Regions from separate parts of the Exiguobacterium sp. s26 genome, predicted to be linked through region 4. Evidence: predicted binding sites of a transcription regulator. Region 4 holds the regulator's gene; each other region holds the start of a gene.
What was found. Region 4 encodes Rex, which represses fermentation and respiration genes when NADH is low (regulators of the CRP and FNR family bind a similar motif). Its sites were predicted from a motif close to TTGTGAAATATTTCACAA; they were not measured.
Positions count from the first base shown of each region.

Region 1: the regulator Rex is predicted to act here: its motif matches at 2,077-2,094, upstream of KNP82_RS11745 (formate/nitrite transporter family protein).
Region 2: the regulator Rex is predicted to act here: its motif matches at 2,450-2,467, upstream of pflB (formate C-acetyltransferase).
Region 3: the regulator Rex is predicted to act here: its motif matches at 2,682-2,699, upstream of adhE (bifunctional acetaldehyde-CoA/alcohol dehydrogenase).

Region 1 covers NZ_JACSLS010000007.1:102,337-106,625, reverse strand. Annotated here, with positions in the region: gene mutL (DNA mismatch repair endonuclease MutL) at 1-1,113, shown strand, start outside; gene KNP82_RS11750 (50S ribosomal protein L25/general stress protein Ctc) at 1,277-1,945, shown strand; gene KNP82_RS11745 (formate/nitrite transporter family protein) at 2,154-2,996, shown strand; gene KNP82_RS11740 (anaerobic ribonucleoside triphosphate reductase) at 3,186-4,289, shown strand, end outside.
Region 2 covers NZ_JACSLS010000008.1:73,308-77,596, reverse strand. Annotated here, with positions in the region: gene KNP82_RS12220 (hypothetical protein) at 1-553, opposite strand, end outside; gene KNP82_RS12215 (DEAD/DEAH box helicase) at 550-1,716, opposite strand; gene KNP82_RS12210 (hypothetical protein) at 1,771-2,193, opposite strand; gene pflB (formate C-acetyltransferase) at 2,554-4,289, shown strand, end outside.
Region 3 covers NZ_JACSLS010000007.1:56,701-60,989, forward strand. Annotated here, with positions in the region: gene adhE (bifunctional acetaldehyde-CoA/alcohol dehydrogenase) at 1-2,541, opposite strand, end outside; gene KNP82_RS11540 (MarR family winged helix-turn-helix transcriptional regulator) at 2,928-3,374, shown strand; gene KNP82_RS11545 (YebC/PmpR family DNA-binding transcriptional regulator) at 3,454-4,167, shown strand.
Region 4 covers NZ_JACSLS010000019.1:9,766-14,054, forward strand. Annotated here, with positions in the region: gene KNP82_RS14985 (FAD-dependent oxidoreductase) at 1-694, opposite strand, end outside; gene tatC (twin-arginine translocase subunit TatC) at 886-1,674, opposite strand; gene KNP82_RS14995 (twin-arginine translocase TatA/TatE family subunit) at 1,677-1,895, opposite strand; gene KNP82_RS15000 (redox-sensing transcriptional repressor Rex) at 1,895-2,551, opposite strand; gene KNP82_RS15005 (ABC-F family ATP-binding cassette domain-containing protein) at 2,701-4,289, shown strand, end outside.

The DNA of each region.
Region 1 (4,289 bases), on a different contig from region 4:
AGTTTGAGCGCCCATCTCGTCCGGCCTGAAGTGACACGTTCGAACAAGCAGTACGTGACGCTCATCTTGAACGGTCGGAGCATCAAGAACTTTGCGTTGACCCAAAGTGTACTCGAGGGCTACCATACGTTACTCCCGATTGGTCGTTATCCGATCGCCGTCCTCGAAGTGAACATGGACCCGATGTTGATTGACGTCAACGTCCATCCGACAAAACGGGAGGTCCGACTCTCGAAAGAGAAAGAGCTGTGCCAGTTGATTCGCGAGACGATCCAACTGACGCTCCGGGAACAGCGTTTAATCCCGTCGGTCAAACCGAAAGAGCAACCGGTCAATCGGACCGAACAAGAGCGACTTGATTTCACGGTCGAACGGACACCTGTCACGGATGAACCGCCGACGTGGAACTATCCGATTCCACGTGAGCCTGTCACGTCACCGAGTCGATGGTCACCGACCCCGCTCGTCAATGAAGCGCCTGCACCGACCGACCCGATTGTCGAATCAGACGCAATTGAGACGAAAGGAGAGCGGTTGCCGCCGCTCGACGTCATCGGCCAATTGCATGCGAGCTATATCGTCTGCGGCGCCGAGGACGGTATGTATGTCATCGACCAACATGCGGCTCAGGAACGGATCAAATACGAATTGTTTTATGAGCAACTCGGGAATCCGGACAAGGAATATCAATTGTTGCTGCTCCCGCTCACGCTCGAATTCACGCAAGAAGAGACGCTCGCGATTGAAGAAGTCGCTCCGCTCTTGAAAGAAGCGGGGCTCGAATTGGAGCCGTTCGGTGGCAACACGTTCCTCGTCCGGGAGATTCCGACGTGGTACCCGCAACATGATTTGGAAGGGACGGTCCGCGATTTGATTGAGATGGCGATTCGGGACCGCTCTGTCAATCTCGCCAAATATCGGGAAGACGCGTCAATCTTGATGGCGTGCAAGCGCTCGATTAAAGCGAACCATCCATTGAACCATGAGATGATGCGGCAATTGCTGCATGACCTCAATCAGACGACGTCCCCGTATACGTGTCCGCACGGGCGACCGATCTTGGTGAAATGGAGCACGTACGAACTTGAGAAGTTGTTCAAACGGGTTATGTGACACGCTTGTAATCTTTTTTTAACCGGCTGTAACGTTTATGTCCTGGTGCCTATGGGAACAATATACACATGTCACTCAACGCATCGAGGTTGAGAGGTGGCTTTTTCACTGCCTCACCCTCAAGATGTAGACATGATCGATAAACCAGTAGGGGGAAAAGATTATGGCAGACACGCTTAAAGTAACGAAACGAGAATTACGACCACGTTCGGTCCGCGCAAACTTGCGTAAAGAAGGTAAAGTACTAGGTGTCGTCTACGGCTATAAAGTCGAGAGCACACCAGTTGCATTCGAGGAGATGGCACTTCGCAAGATTCTCCGCGAACACGGTGACAATGCGTTAATCGAGTTGAACATCGACGGCAAGAAAGTAAACACGCTCGTTCACGGGACAGAAGTTGATCCGTTCACGAACGAATACAAGCACGTCGAGTTCATGGCCGTGAAGATGGACGAAGCGACGGAAGTCGAAGCAGACGTCACACTCGTCGGCGACGCGAAAGGTGTCAAAGAAGGCGGCTTCTTGGCGCAAACGCTCTATAAAGTAACGGTATCGGCGACACCGGCTAACATTCCGGAACGCATTGAACTAGATGTTTCTGAACTCGGTATCGGTGATTCGGTCACGGTAGCTGACATTCCAGAGAACAAAGACTATGACATCGTCTCGGATGGCGAGCTTCAAATCGCATCTGTTAACGAGCCGGTCTCTCTTGAAGAGCTCGAGGCAGACACAGACACAACGACAGAAAGTGAAGCCGAAGCAACTGAAGAAGAGTCAGCTGAGGCATCATCTGAAGAGTCTGAAGAGAAGTCTGCAGACAAAGAATAAGCTGTATCGAACGACCCTTTGCGAAGGGTCGTTTTTTTCGTCACAAATCCGACAAATGTAAACGATTACGATGTGAAAAATGTGTCAACACGGTCCAAGGTCGATTGCAATTTATTGGATTCGGGCTTATATTGTTAATGATTTCACATGTTCGTTCTTATTATATGGGTTCATTCAAACAGAAAGAAGGGTTTGTGACATGGCATCAATGGAAATCCATGCACTCGAATCATTACGGAAAAAAGCTCAGGCATCTTCGCAAATGATTCATTATCGGCCAATGGAATACTTTTTACGGGCAATGCTCGCGGGGATCTTTATCGGATTCGCTTCAATCTTCACACTTAAAGTCGTCAACGGGATGTACTTGATCGATTCGCCGTTCACGACACTCATCGGTGGGTTCTCATTCGGGATCGCCCTTGTCATGATCATCTACGGCGGAGCCGAACTGTTCACGGGGAACACAATGTATTTCACGACCTCGACGTTACGCGGCTATACGACGCTCAGCGACACGATGCTCGTCTGGTTACTTTGTTTCGTCGGGAACGCGCTCGGTGGCGTCTTGTTCGCCTTGTTGCTCGCCCCGACCGGCGTCATCCAAGAACTCGGGATGGACAACTGGCTGTTCGCGGTCGTCGAGAGCAAGATGCATCATACGACGGTCGAGATTTTCTTCCGTGCCATCTTCTGTAACTGGATGGTCTGTCTCGCGATTTTCTTACCAAAACAGATGAAAAATGAGTTCGCTCAAATCTTCTCGATGATTTTCCTCGTCGCCGTCTTCTTCGCGTCAGGATTTGATCACGTCATCGCCAACTTCGTCTTGTTTGCGCTCACGCTCGTCGTCCCACACCCTGAGGCGATTAGCTTTGCCGGCGCCATCCACAACTTGATTCCGGCCACGTTCGGTAACATCATCGGCGGCGCCTTGTTCATGGGTGCGATTTATACGTGGTTGAACGCGAAAGGCTTGCGCGAAGCCCAAGAGTCAGAGGAAAAAGAAGAAGTTGAGTTAAAAATCGTGAAACCGGCAAAAGAATTATAAGTTGGATCACTTGAAAGAACGGTCGAGTCCATATGCGGGCTCGGCTGTTTTTGCGTTTATATCACAACCAACGCTCACAATTTAGACTCCACATCTCTATGCTCAAACATGACATAATCTATATATGGAATTGAAAAGAGTTATGAACTCGATTCATATCAATATATAGTGAGGTGATGCGGAGTGAACATGCTCCAGCTTTATGAAGATGTCTGTGTTCTCCCAGATCAAGATCTCGTACAAGAGAACGCCAACGTCGACGGGAAATCACCACTTGGCAAACTGGCACGATTATCCTCGGAAGTATCGAAACAGCTGTCGACAACGTACTTATTGTCAGAGCGGACACGTCAGGCCGTCGCAGACAACTTTTTGTACATCCATGACGCCGACTATTACGTGACGGGATCGACGACGTGTTGTCAAATCCCGCTCGGCGAGTTGCTGACGAACGGATTTCATACCGGACACGGGACGATTCGACCGCCCCAGGACATCCGTTCGGCGATGGCACTCGCTTCGATCATTCTTCAAGCGAACCAGAATATGCAACACGGGGGTCAAGCGTTCCCGATGTTTGATGTCGATTTAGCGCCATACGTCGAAAAGACGTATGAACGTCAACTCGAGCGGCTCAAGAAACTTCCGGTCGAATGGTCGACCGAGCAACTTCTCGAAGTCGCTGAGACCGAGACAATCACAGCGACGTATCAAGCGTGTGAGGCGTTCATCCATAACGCCAATTCGATGCATTCGCGAGGAGGCGGCCAAGTGCCATTCGTCTCCATCAACTATGGGACTGACACGAGCCGTTGGGGCCGGATTTTCATCCGCGAGTTGTTGCGTGCGACCGAGCGAGGGCTCGGCAACGGGGAGACGCCGATTTTCCCGATTCAAATCTTTAAAGTAAAAGAGGGTGTCAATTTTCATGAAACCGACCCTAACGTTGACTTGTTCCGACTCGCCTGTCGCGTGACGGGCAAGCGTCTATTCCCGAACTTTTCCTTCGTCGATGCCCCGTTCAACTTGCAATATTATGATGGGAGCCATGACTCAGAAGTCGCTTATATGGGGTGTCGGACACGAGTGATGGGGAATCGTCATGGCGCCGAGACGTCAATCGGACGAGGCAATTTATCGTTCTCGACCTTGAACTTGGTTAAGATGGCGCTCGTCGCTTCGGACATCCATACATTTTATGAGACGCTCGACGCCTACGTCGACGTCGCCATCGATCAATTGCTCGAACGGTACGACTACCAAGCGAAGCGTCATGCCGACGAATTCCGCTTC
Region 2 (4,289 bases), on a different contig from region 4:
GGAACGCACCTGGACCGACCTCGTCGGTGAAATCGATATACAGGTCCGATACGTTACCGGCCATCTTCGCCGGGAGGGCGAGGAACGCCGATCCGAACCGCCAGTTGCCGCGGATATCGAGCAGTTTGCCGAGCATCACATCGCCCGGTTCACGAGCCTCCGGAAGCGTCACTTTGTAGATTTCTTTCGTCTCCCAATCGCGTAAACCGTCCTCGGTCACTTCGAAGACCGAGCAGCGCGGGACCGCCAAGCCCCGAAGCGCGTGATAGAGGGCGGGGGACATGTCGGCTTTTTGATCTGCCAAGTAGCGGCCGTGCGGTGTCATCCCTTCCTCGTCCGTCTCGAAGAAGACGGCCCAGTCGATGAACAGGTCGCGGAATAGCTCGGCGTCTTTCAACTGCCATGTGCCTTCCGAGGCGATCTCTTGAATATAGTTCGTCCAATGTGTGCTGCGCGCGAGCGCGGCTTGCTCATACAACTTTTTCAGCTCGGCCAGCAATTCGGACTCTTCTACAAGCAAAGGGAATGGAATTACTTTCCGGTCTTTTTTCATCGGCGCGGTCCTCGTTTGTTCGCAGGACGCTTCACGACCGGCGGTTTATCTTCGATCCGTTTCTCGATGACATCGCCACGATAAATCTCGAGTTCTTTCAATTCCACGCCTAGCTGGCGAGCGAACGATTTCAAGTGCGTCAAGTCTTCATCCGTCACGAGCGAGAGCACGGTCCCGGCCGCATTCCCGCGTGCCGTCCGGCCCGAGCGGTGAATGAAGTCATCAATCGATTCTGGCAAATCGAAGTGGACGACGTGCGTCACTTCTTCGATGTCGAGACCACGGGCCGCGAGACCCGTCGTGATGAGAAGTGGATAGTCGCCTTTCCGGAATTCACGGAGCGTCTCCACGCGTTCGCGTTTCCCTTTTAGGCTGTCGAGCATCCGGTAATTCACTTTCATTTTATCGAGTTCGCCTCTGAGTGGTGGCAAGAATGAGCGGTTGTTGATGAAAGCGAGCGCTTTGACGCCGTTGACATGTGACAAACGACGAAGCAATTCCGGCTTATAGCGGCGTGTCGTCAACATATAGCCGTACGTCACTTGACTGCTCACAGCTCGTTCGATTTTCACGTGTGCCGGCTCCTTCAAGAACGGGGCAGCCCATGCTTGAAGCGTGTCTGTGAGCGTTGCCGATACGAGGGCGATTTGATGTTCGTGCGCCGTGTGCTTGATGATGCGTTCGGCAGCTTCTGTTAATCCGCTATCGATGATTTGGTCAGCTTCATCGAGGACGATTGTGTGCGTCTCATGAAGCTTCAATTTTTTCTTGTCGATCAGTTCGACGAGTCGGCCCGGTGTCCCGACAATCAAATGGGGCTTTTTCTTCAAGCGGTCGATTTGACGTTTCAATTCGACACCGCCAATAAATGAAGCGATGCGGACATCACCTTTCTCGGTGAAGCGTTGCGCGACCGTTTGAATCTGCATGACGAGCTCACGCGTCGGCGCGACGATGACGACTTGAATCCGGTCGTTCGAGGTGTCGATTTTTTCAATGGCGGGTAACAAATAAGCAAGCGTCTTCCCGGTACCTGTCGGCGCTTCGATCGTGACGTCTTTTCCGTCAAGAAGAAGCGGGAAGGCTTCGGCTTGGACCGGCATTGGTTCAGTAAAGCCAAGGCGATCCCAGGCTTCGTTAATAAATGGTTTTGTAAAGTTCATATCAATTCTCCTTATCGTGGGGCAAAAACAAAGGAAGCATAAGCGCTCCCTGTCTTAGATATAGCGAACATGTTCAGTATCTTGGTCGAATGAAGAACGGAGTGTCTGTGTGAACGTCTGTCCGTCCTCGATGAGTTTGATGTGCACATCGATTTGGTCAGCCGACGCCTCGACGCCTTCGACGGTGAAGCCTTGATACACACGATACTGCAATTCTTTCGTCAACCGTTCGTATGAAGCGAGCTCTGGATACGTCGCTGCCACGTCAATCGGGCGCGAGATGAGAGCAACGAGCAAGTTATCGCGGTAGTCGATGAAATCCTCGTTTTCGATGTCGTCGTCAAACCGAATCCAAAAACCTGCGTCTTCAAATTCTGTGATAAATCCATCACGTTGTTCACCGTTCGCTTCTACTTTAAGGGAGATGCGGTCACCGGCTTTCAAGTCGTGATCAGCTGTCAATAATTCGTACGTCATGGGAAGAACCCCTTCCTCTTCTACAATGTTCTGCCTTCATTGTGTCCGATGTAAGGCAAAAATTCAAGTTCTATCCCTGAGTCGTGATATACATCACACTAAAAACTGTACAAATCGTCACATCCGAATTCAGATGATACAGAATCGACTTGAATTGCGTCGTGACGTGATTTATCTGTTTCATAGTTAATGAGAAATACGTTATAACAGAATTTAAAGCGCTTACAAAAACGGCTTCACGCCAACGTTCATGAGATTGTTACAACTTTCACAAGAATGTAAAACATAATGTTCACGTTTTCACGTACACTCAACTTATAGAAAGCACGCAGTTATCTCAACTATGAGGAGTGACCCACAATGGCAACCGAAATTAAATCAGCCTGGTCAGGATTTGTACCTGGGCAGTGGACGAACGAAGTGAACGTCGGTGAGTTTATCCGTTTGAACCGACATGAGTACACAGGAGACGACCGTTTCCTCGTCGGACCGACCGAAGCGACGAATCGTCTTTGGGCACAAGTGATGGAATTGACGAAAGAAGAGCGGGAACGCGGTGGTGTTTGGGCCGTCGATCAAAACAACCCATCGACAATCGTCTCGCACGGACCGGGATACTTAAACAAAGAGCTCGAGAAAGTGGTCGGCGTTCAAACGGACGAGCCGTTCAAACGTTCGATTCATCCGAACGGTGGCATCCGAATGGTCGACGCTGCACTTGAATCGTATGGCTTCGAGCCGAACCCTGAAATCACAAAGATTTATTCGGAAATCCGCAAAACGCATAACCAAGGTGTCTTCGATGCGTATACACCTGAGATGCGAGCAGCACGGAAGTCAGGGATTATCACAGGACTTCCTGACGCTTACGGCCGTGGACGGATTATCGGCGACTACCGTCGCGTTGCCTTGTACGGGTTAGACTTCTTGATTGCCGCACGTAAAAAAGATTTGGCGAACCGTGGCGGTTTCTTATCAGAGGCAGATATTCGGACACGGGAAGAAATGTCTGAGCAGCTCCGGGCCCTCCAAGAGTTGAAACAACTCGGTGCGGCGTACGGGTTTGACCTCGGCCGTCCGGCGGAAAATACACAAGAGGCGTACCAATGGGTATACCTTGCATATCTCGCAGCCGTCAAAGAACAGAACGGCGCCGCCATGTCACTTGGACGTGTCTCGACATTCCTCGATGTATACGCAGAACGTGACATCGAAGCAGGTCGTTTGACCGAGTCGGACGTTCAAGAAATCGTCGACCACTTCATCATGAAGCTTCGAATCGTCAAGTTCTTGCGCACGCCTGACTACAACGAATTGTTCTCGGGTGACCCAACATGGGTGACCGAGTCAATCGGTGGGATGAGTGAGGATGGACGTTCGAACGTGACGAAGAGCTCGTTCCGCTTCTTGCATTCACTCTCGAACCTCGGGCCAGCACCAGAACCGAACTTGACGGTGCTTTGGTCGACGAAATTGCCAGAAGGCTTCAAACAATATTGTGCGAAGATGTCGATTGAGACGTCCGCCATCCAATATGAGAACGACGACCTCATGCTTCCAGAGTTCGGTGACGATTACGGCATCGCCTGCTGTGTGTCACCGATGAAAATCGGGAAACAGATGCAGTTCTTCGGAGCCCGCGCCAACATGGCGAAAGCACTCCTTTATAGCATGAACGGAGGCCGTGATGAGAAGAGCGGCGACCAAATCGCACCGGTTTGGGAGATGAACACCGAGGACGTGCTCACGTACGACAAAGTGTATGCCGACTTCGACCGGACGCTCGATTGGCTCGCCGAGCTCTATGTCAACACGCTCAACGTCATCCACTTCATGCATGATAAATATGCATACGAACGAATCGAGATGGCGCTCCACGACCCTGAGATTTTACGGACGATGGCATGTGGCATCGCCGGCCTCTCGGTCACGGCGGATAGTCTTTCAGCCATCAAATATGCGACCGTGAAACCGGTCCGCAACGAGCAAGGCATTGCCGTCGACTTCGAGACAGAAGGCGACTTCCCTAAATTCGGCAACAACGACGACCGTGTCGATGCGATTGCCGTCGAGCTCGTCGAGTCGTTCATGCAAAA
Region 3 (4,289 bases), on a different contig from region 4:
CGGCATTTTCGGGTTAGCCGTCGTACATTGGTCTTCGAACGCGTCGACTGCCATCTTGTCGACTTTCGCGTCGAGGTCCGCTTTCTTGATGCCTTGGGCTTTGAACGAGAGTTTGATGTTCAAGCGCTGACCGAGCTCGATGATCGCTTGGATGAGCGACTCGACGCCTTCTTCCGTCGTGCTGGCTGGAAGTCCGAGGTAGCGCGCGATTTCAGCGTAACGCTCGTCGGCGATGAATGACTCATATTTCGGGAACGCCGCGAGTTTCGATGGGCGTGTCGCGTTATAGCGAATGACGTGCGGCATAAGGATCGCGTTCGTCCGTCCGTGTGGGACATGGAACTCGCCACCGATTTTGTGTGCGATCGAGTGGTTGATACCGAGGAACGCGTTCGCGAAAGCCATACCAGCCATTGTTGATGCGTTGTGGACTTTCTGACGTGCTTCGGCGTCACTGCCGTTCTCATACGCTTTCGGGAGGTAATCGAAAATCATCTTCATCGAACGAAGCGCGAGTCCATCCGTATAGTCGTTTGCCATGACCGAAACGTACGCTTCGATGGCGTGTGTCAACACGTCCATTCCTGTATCCGCCGTGATTGAAGCTGGGACCGTCATGACGAACTCAGGGTCGACGATGGCGACGTCCGGTGTAATCGCATAGTCAGCGATCGGGTATTTGACGTTGCGTTTCTTATCCGTGATGACCGTGAACGGTGTCACTTCAGAACCCGTACCTGATGTTGTCGGGATGGCGACGAACATCGACTTGTTACCGAGCGTCGGGAATTTGTACGTCCGCTTGCGGATATCCATGAATTTTTGGCGAAGGTTCGAGAACTTCTCTTCTGGGCGTTCGTAGAAGAGCCACATGCCTTTCGCAGCATCCATTGGTGATCCACCGCCGAGGGCGATAATCATATCTGGTTGGAAGTGACGCATCGCTTCGGCACCGCGCATGACCGTCTCAACTGACGGGTCTGGCTCGACTTGGTCGAAGATGCGGTACTCGACGCCAGCCGGCAAGTTTTTGACGACTTTATCAGCAAATCCGAGTTTGACCATCATTTCATCCGTGACGATCATCGCCCGTTTTTTCGATGTGAGCGATTGAAGGTATTGGACCGAGTTTTTCTCAAAGTAAATCTTTTCAGGGACTTTAAACCATTGCATATTCACGCGACGTCTCGCCACCTTTTTCACGTTGAGTAGATGTTTCGCCGTCACGTTCTCAGAGACGGAGTTTTTACCGTACGACCCACAACCGAGTGTGAGTGATGGTGTCATTTCGTTATAGAGATCACCGATCCCGCCGTGTGCCGTTGGCGAGTTGACGATGATGCGGCAAGCTTTCATCCGGAGTCCGAATGCGAGGATGGCGGCGTCGTCAGTCGAGTGGATGGCTGCCGTATGTCCGAGACCACCGATTTCAAGCATCTTCTCAGCGATGGCGAATCCTTCTTCACGCGATTGGACTTTGTAGGCTCCGAGTACTGGGCTGAGTTTCTCATGTGAGAGCAACTCTGTCGCACCGACCGTCTCGAGTTCGGCGATCAAGATTTTCGTATCGGCCGGGACTGTGAGTCCAGCTCGTTCGGCGATCCAGGCTGCAGGCTTCCCGACGATTTCCGGGTTGACCGCACAAGAGTCTGTTTTAATGACGAGTGTCTCGAGTTTTGCTTTCTCTTCTGGTGAGCAGAAGTAGCAACCGAGCGCCGTCATTTCGGCTTTCACTTCTTCGTACACTTCTTGGTCGACGATAATCGCTTGTTCAGATGCACAGATCATCCCGTTATCGAACGTTTTCGACAAGATGACGTCCGAGATGGCACGTTTTACTTTTGCTGTTTTGTCGATGTAGGCCGGAACGTTACCAGGACCGACGCCAAGGGCTGGTTTACCAGTCGAGTAGGCTGATTTGACCATCGCCGCTCCACCAGTTGCGAGGACCATGGCGACTCCTGGGTGGTTCATGAGCGCTTTCGTCGCGTCGAGTGACGGTTTTTCAACCCATTGAATCAAGTGTTCCGGAGCTCCCGCTTCGATGGCTGCGTCACGAAGGATGCGTGCCGCTTCACTTGAACACTGTTGTGCCGACGGGTGGAAACCGAAGATGATCGGGTTACGTGTTTTGATGGCGATGATTGCTTTGAACATCGTCGTTGATGTCGGGTTCGTGACCGGTGTGACCCCGGCGACGACTCCGACTGGTTCTGCGATGTACGTGATGCCGTTTTGCTCATCGTCCTCGATGACGCCGACCGTCTTCTCGCCACGGAGTGAGTTATAAATATATTCTGTCGCAAAGATGTTTTTGATCATTTTATCTTCAAACACACCGCGACCTGTTTCTTCATATGCATGTTTCGCGAGGGCGACGTGTTGTTCGAGACCGGCTAACGCCATCGCTTGAACAATCGCATCGATTTTCTCTTGGTCGAACGTCATCAATGTCTCGAGCGCCGTGTGGGCTCTAGTGACGAGCGTGTCGACCATCTGTTCTGCTGATGTTTCTACTACTGCTTTCTCTTTAACTGCCATGTTGGTTTCCTCCTCATGAATGAGAGCTTATACTGTTGACTTGATGGAGAGCACGGGGCAATCAGTTGGTTTGAGAAGAGTTTGTGCTTTCCTTCACATTCATAGAATACAACGTTTCTCGCATTTTGTGCGTGACAACAATGTGAACTCTTTCACAATATTTTTTAGGAGAATGAGGATAGGTCTTGCTTTTTCATATGACGCTCAGTAAAATCGAATGCGTTTTCATGAAAATAAAGCATATGCGATATGTAAACGCTTTCATCTATTGTGTCCATGATGAGGCGAATGCGCTGTGCAAAATGTCACGGGATGAGGATTGGTCGTCCACCCTGCGCTCGGTCGTGTATAATGAAGAAAGAACCTAATTAGGAAGTGACATGATTATGCCGAGACAAGACGCAGCCGATCAGTTCGTAAAACTGATCCCATTAATTCGCCGGAAGTTATTACGTCGTTCCGACCTTCCGCAAATCCCAAACTTAAACTTTTCCCACTTTCATCTCCTCATGTTGATTGAAGATGAAGGCGCGGTCACGAACGGACACATCAGTGAGACGTTATCGATTGCCCCGCCGAACGTGACGCCGCTCATCACGAAGCTCGTCGATGAGGGCTACATCACCCGCGTCCCGGACGAACGCGATCGTCGTGTCATCTGGAATCAACTGACCGAAAAGGGCGAACTCGTCCTCCGCGAGCGTCGCGATTCGTTCCGTCGCCTGTTCGAGGACCGTCTCGCGTTTCTGAACGAGGAAGAGACGGACCGCCTAATCGACAGTTTGAAGACGTTGACGGAGATCGTCGAGAAGATGGATAAAAGCGAGGGATGATTTTTGCTCGTCAACATCCACGTCTTCTTATATAATCGAGGATGAATCAATCGAACAATGGAAAGAGAGATGACATGTAATGGGTCGTAAATGGAACAACATTAAAGAGAAAAAGGCGTCAAAAGACGCCAATACGAGTCGCATCTATGCGAAGTTCGGCCGTGAAATCTACGTAGTCGCCCGTCAAGGGGAACCAGATCCAGAATCAAACCAAGCACTCAAGTTCGTCGTCGAACGAGCGAAGACGTACAACGTCCCGCGCGCAATCATCGACCGCGCCATCGACAAAGCGAAGGGCGGCGACGAAGAGAACTTCGATGAGCTCCGCTATGAAGGATTCGGACCGAACGGCTCGATGCTCATCGTCGACACGCTCACGAACAACGTCAACCGGACGGCGTCTGAAGTCCGCGCCGCTTTCGGTAAAAACGGCGGCAACATGGGTGTCAGCGGGTCAGTCGCTTACATGTTCGACGCGACGGCTGTCATCGGTGTCAACGGCATGTCTGCTGACGACGTACTCGAACTCATGATGGAGCACGACCTCGGCGTCCGTGATGTCATCGAAGAAGATGAGACGGTGATCGTCTATGCGGAACCAGAAGCGTTCCATGCCGTCCAGACTGCCTTCAAAGCAGCAGGCATCGAGACGTTTGAGGTCGCCGAGTTGACGATGCTGCCACAAAACGAGATTGCCCTCGACAACGAGTCGAAAGAACAGTTCGAAAAACTACTCGACGTCCTCGAAGACCTCGAAGACGTGCGCCAGGTATACCATAACGTTGAAGGATGACGAACGAGCGATAACTTTTCGGAGTTATCGCTTTTTTTGAACAATCGATTTGACAACCCGAAACACGTATGTTAAATTTCAAAAGTCTTTATCATATTAAAGTGATAACAAGAGAAAGAGTT
Region 4 (4,289 bases):
ACTCACCTTTATCGGTCACGACGTGTGTGACGTTCCCTTCAGTTCCACGGAATGCTTCGACCGTCTGGCCGAGCTCGAGGTCGATGCCGCGTGACGTCATGTCTGCCTCGAGTTGGTCTGTGAACGACTTGTCGAGGTACTTGTTCAAGATACGGTCGGCGCTATCGATGAACGTGACGTGTTTGCCGTACACTTCGAACGCTTCGACGAGCTCGACGCCGATATAGCCGGCACCGATGACGGCGATGTTCGTCGCGTCTTTTGCCCGCTCGATGATGCGTTGGGCGTGGCCATAGTTTTTGCAGAGCTCAATCCCAGTCATCTCGATGCCAGGAAGCGTCGGGACGATCGGCCATGAACCAGTCGTGACGATCAAACGGTCGAACGTGTCATAGACGTCTTCTCCCGTGTCTAGGTTTTTCGCATGGACCGTCTTCGCTTCCGTGTCGATGTTCAACACGTCGTGCTTCATGCGCATCGTCGCACCGAGTTCTTCGAGCTCGGTCGGTGACGCGTAGAAGAGCTCTTCAGCACGTTTGACGACACCGCCAACGTGGAGGGCGATCCCACACGAGAGGAAGCTGACGTTGTCGTTGCGCTCATATACCGTGATGTCGAGATTGTCGTGCTTGGCGAGTAATCCTTTGACGGCTGCTGTTCCTGCGTGTGTACATCCGATGACTGCGATTTTCATATGGTTGTCTCTCCTTTGAGTGTTAGGCAAGTTAGTATTTGTGATAAATATCACATTTACTTTCTGAACTTAGTGTACTATTTCACAAGAAGGTTTGACAATCCCTTTGCTCACTTTTTCACGTAAATATGTCGAAAGTTTGAACACCCACTGTGACAACAAAAAAGCACCGTCCCGTTAAGGAACGATGCTCACTTCTCATTCATTTGTTTCATCAAATCCATCTGCTCTTTCACCATCGCCTCTTTCTCACGACGGAGCACGCCCCGGTACGTGATGCGTGAAATCGATAAGCTGATTTCATACAAGAAGAAGAGCGGCAATGACACCATGAGATGCGACGTCAAATCCGGCGGCGTGATGAACGCGGCGATGACGAACAAGGCGAAGTACGCATACTTCCGAATTTTTGATAAGAAGTACGGCGTCACGACACCGATGCGCGTCAAGAACATCGTCACGACCGGCAACTGGAACAACAGTCCGAATGGGATGGTCAGTTGCAGCAAGAACGTGAAGTAGTTCGACGCCCCGATGATTTGCGTTAGCCCGAGGTCTTGCCCGAGGTCCGTCGAGATATCGAGGACGAGCGGGAACAACCAATAATAGGCGAACGCGAGACCGATCAGGAACAAGATGAAGATGATCGGGATATAGGCGAGCGTCGCTTTCCGCTCGTTCGGATGCAGACCAGGTGCGACGAACGCCCACAGTTGATACAGTAGAAACGGACCGGATGCGACGAGCCCGATGACGAGCGCCAAGTTCAAGTAAATCATGAGCGGGTCCGCGACCCCAAAGGCGTTCAGTTCGAGCCCTCGTTCGACGAGGTCCGCCTGCAGATAGGCGAGCACGTATTTGACACTCGGCAAAGCGATCAAAAAGAAGGCAAAGACGACAAATGCCGACAGCATCAGTCGTCTCCGCAGCTCTGTCAAGTGATCGGACAGCGCCCGCTCTTGATCAGGTTGATGATTCATGATTACTGCTCTTTCTTCTCAAGTTCTTTCTTATCTTTCTCGTCATGTTCGTTCATCATGCCGTTCGTGGCATTTTTGAACTCACGGAGCGTTTGACCAGCGGCGCGTCCGAATTCAGGCAATTTCTTCGGCCCGAAGATGATGAGCGCGACGATGGCGATAATGAAGATACTTGCGCCTCCTGGAATACCGACGACGAGCAACGATGATAGTAATTCCATTATTGATGGACCCCCTCAGCAGATGGATAGTGTTGCATAAAGTAAATGAGCGACTGGAGTTCGATCGACAAGTCGATGTGATGGACGCGGACCGTGTCCGGCACCGTAAGACGGGCCGGCGTGAAGTTCAAGATGCCTTTGATGCCGAAGCGGACCAAGTCATCCGCGACAGGCTGCGCATAGGTAGACGGCACCGTTAAGATGGCGACGTCAATCTTGTTTTGTTTCATGATCTGTTCCATCTCATCCACGTGATGAATCGGGACACCGGACATCGTCGTGCCGACTTTTGTCTCGTCTGCGTCGAACCCGACGACGATATGTGTGTTATTGTTTTTAAGGAAGTTATAGTTGACGAAAGCTGTCCCAAGATGACCAACCCCGACTAAGGCGACGTTCGTAATCTCGTCCTGATTCAGTGTCTTACGGAAAAAGTCTAACAGATACTGTACGTTATAGCCATATCCCTTTTTACCGAGCGCACCGAAGTACGAGAAATCGCGACGGATCGTGGCCGAATCGACCTTGACCGCCTCGCTCAGTTCAGCAGAAGAGACACGCTGTTTTCCTGATGAATGTAGGCTTTGGATAAACCGATAGTATAGTGGCAACCGTTTGGCTGTCGCTTGCGGAATCTTTGGTTCGTTTTGACTCAACGGAAAGAGCCTCCTTTTTACGACGCGTTTCAAACGAATCTAATTTCATACACCTTGATTGTAAACGAATTCACATGACCACTCAATGAATATACCTGAAAAGGGGAAGAAATAAAGTATACTAAATAGAGAGAAAGGGGTTTTTTCACTTGATCCTACTGCAAGTCAATAACTTATCGAAATCATTCGGCGTCGAGCCGATTTTAGAGAACGTCAAACTCGAAATTCAAGAAGGCGAACGCGTCGCGCTTGTCGGCCGTAACGGTGCCGGCAAGTCGACATTGCTCAAAGTCATCGCCGGGGAATACAACTACGACTCGGGCGACATCATGAAGCCAAAAGACGTCACCATCGGCTACCTGGCCCAAGATTCAGGACTCGAATCCAACGAGACAATTTGGAATGAGATGCTCAATGTCTTCACCGATTTAATCGAACAAGAAAAGACGCTGCGCCGCATGGAGCAAGACATGGGTTCAGAGCGCATTTTGAACGACCCGGCCGCCTATGAGCGCCTGCTGTCGTCTTACGATGAAGAACAGCATACGTTCAAAGACCGCGGCGGCTATCAATACGAGGCAACGATTCGCTCCGTTCTTCACGGGATGCGTTTCTATCCGGACGATTTCGAACGCCGCATCGACACGCTCTCCGGCGGACAACGGACGCGCCTCGCCCTCGCGAAAATGCTGCTCCAAAGTCCGGACCTGCTCATCCTGGATGAGCCGACGAACCACTTGGACATTGAGACGCTCGGCTGGCTCGAGAAGTATTTGAGCGGCTATAAAGGCGCCGTCCTCATCGTCTCCCACGACCGCTACTTCCTCGACCGCGTCGTCTCGGTCGTCTATGAGCTGTCGCGTCACCGGAGTCGTCGCTTCGTCGGCAACTATACGAAGTATCTCGAGCAGAAGGCCGCGATCTACGAGCAAGAAAAGAAACAGTTCGAATCACAGCAAGAAGAGATCGCCAAAATGCAGGACTTCATCCAGCGCAACATCGCCCGGGCAACGACGACGAAGCGGGCCCAGAGTGTCCGCAAGCGTCTCGAGAAAGTCGACCGAATGGAAGCGCCGGACGGTGATGAGCGTAGTGCCGTCCTCTCGTTCTCGATTAAACGCCAAAGTGGGAACGACGTATTGAGCGGCAGCGACCTCGCCATCGGCTATGAGGAACCAATCGCCCAGCAGCTCCGCTTCCAACTGCAGCGCGGCGAATCGGTCGCCCTCGTCGGCCCGAACGGAGTCGGCAAATCGACGCTCTTGAAAGTGTTGACGAAACAACAGCCGGCCCTTACCGGTGACATCCGCTACGGTACCGGCGTCGAAATCGGCTACTACGACCAGGAGCAACAGAACTTGTCGGATGCCAACCGCGTCATCGACGAGATTTGGAACGATTGGCCGCTCATGCGCGAACAAGAAGTGCGGAGCCTGCTTGGACAGTTCCTGTTCAGCGGCGACGACGTCATGAAGCGCGTCCATGAACTGTCGGGTGGAGAGCGGGCCCGTTTGACGCTCGCGAAACTGAAGCTCGAGCAACCGAACTTGCTCATCCTGGATGAGCCGACGAACCACTTGGACCTCGACTCGAAGATGATTCTCGAGAACGCCCTCGTCGACTATCCGGGCACGATCCTATTCGTCTCGCACGACCGTTACTTCATCGACCGGCTCGCGACGCGCGTCTTAGAGATCACGCCGAACGGGATTGACGAGTACCTCGGCGATTACTCGTA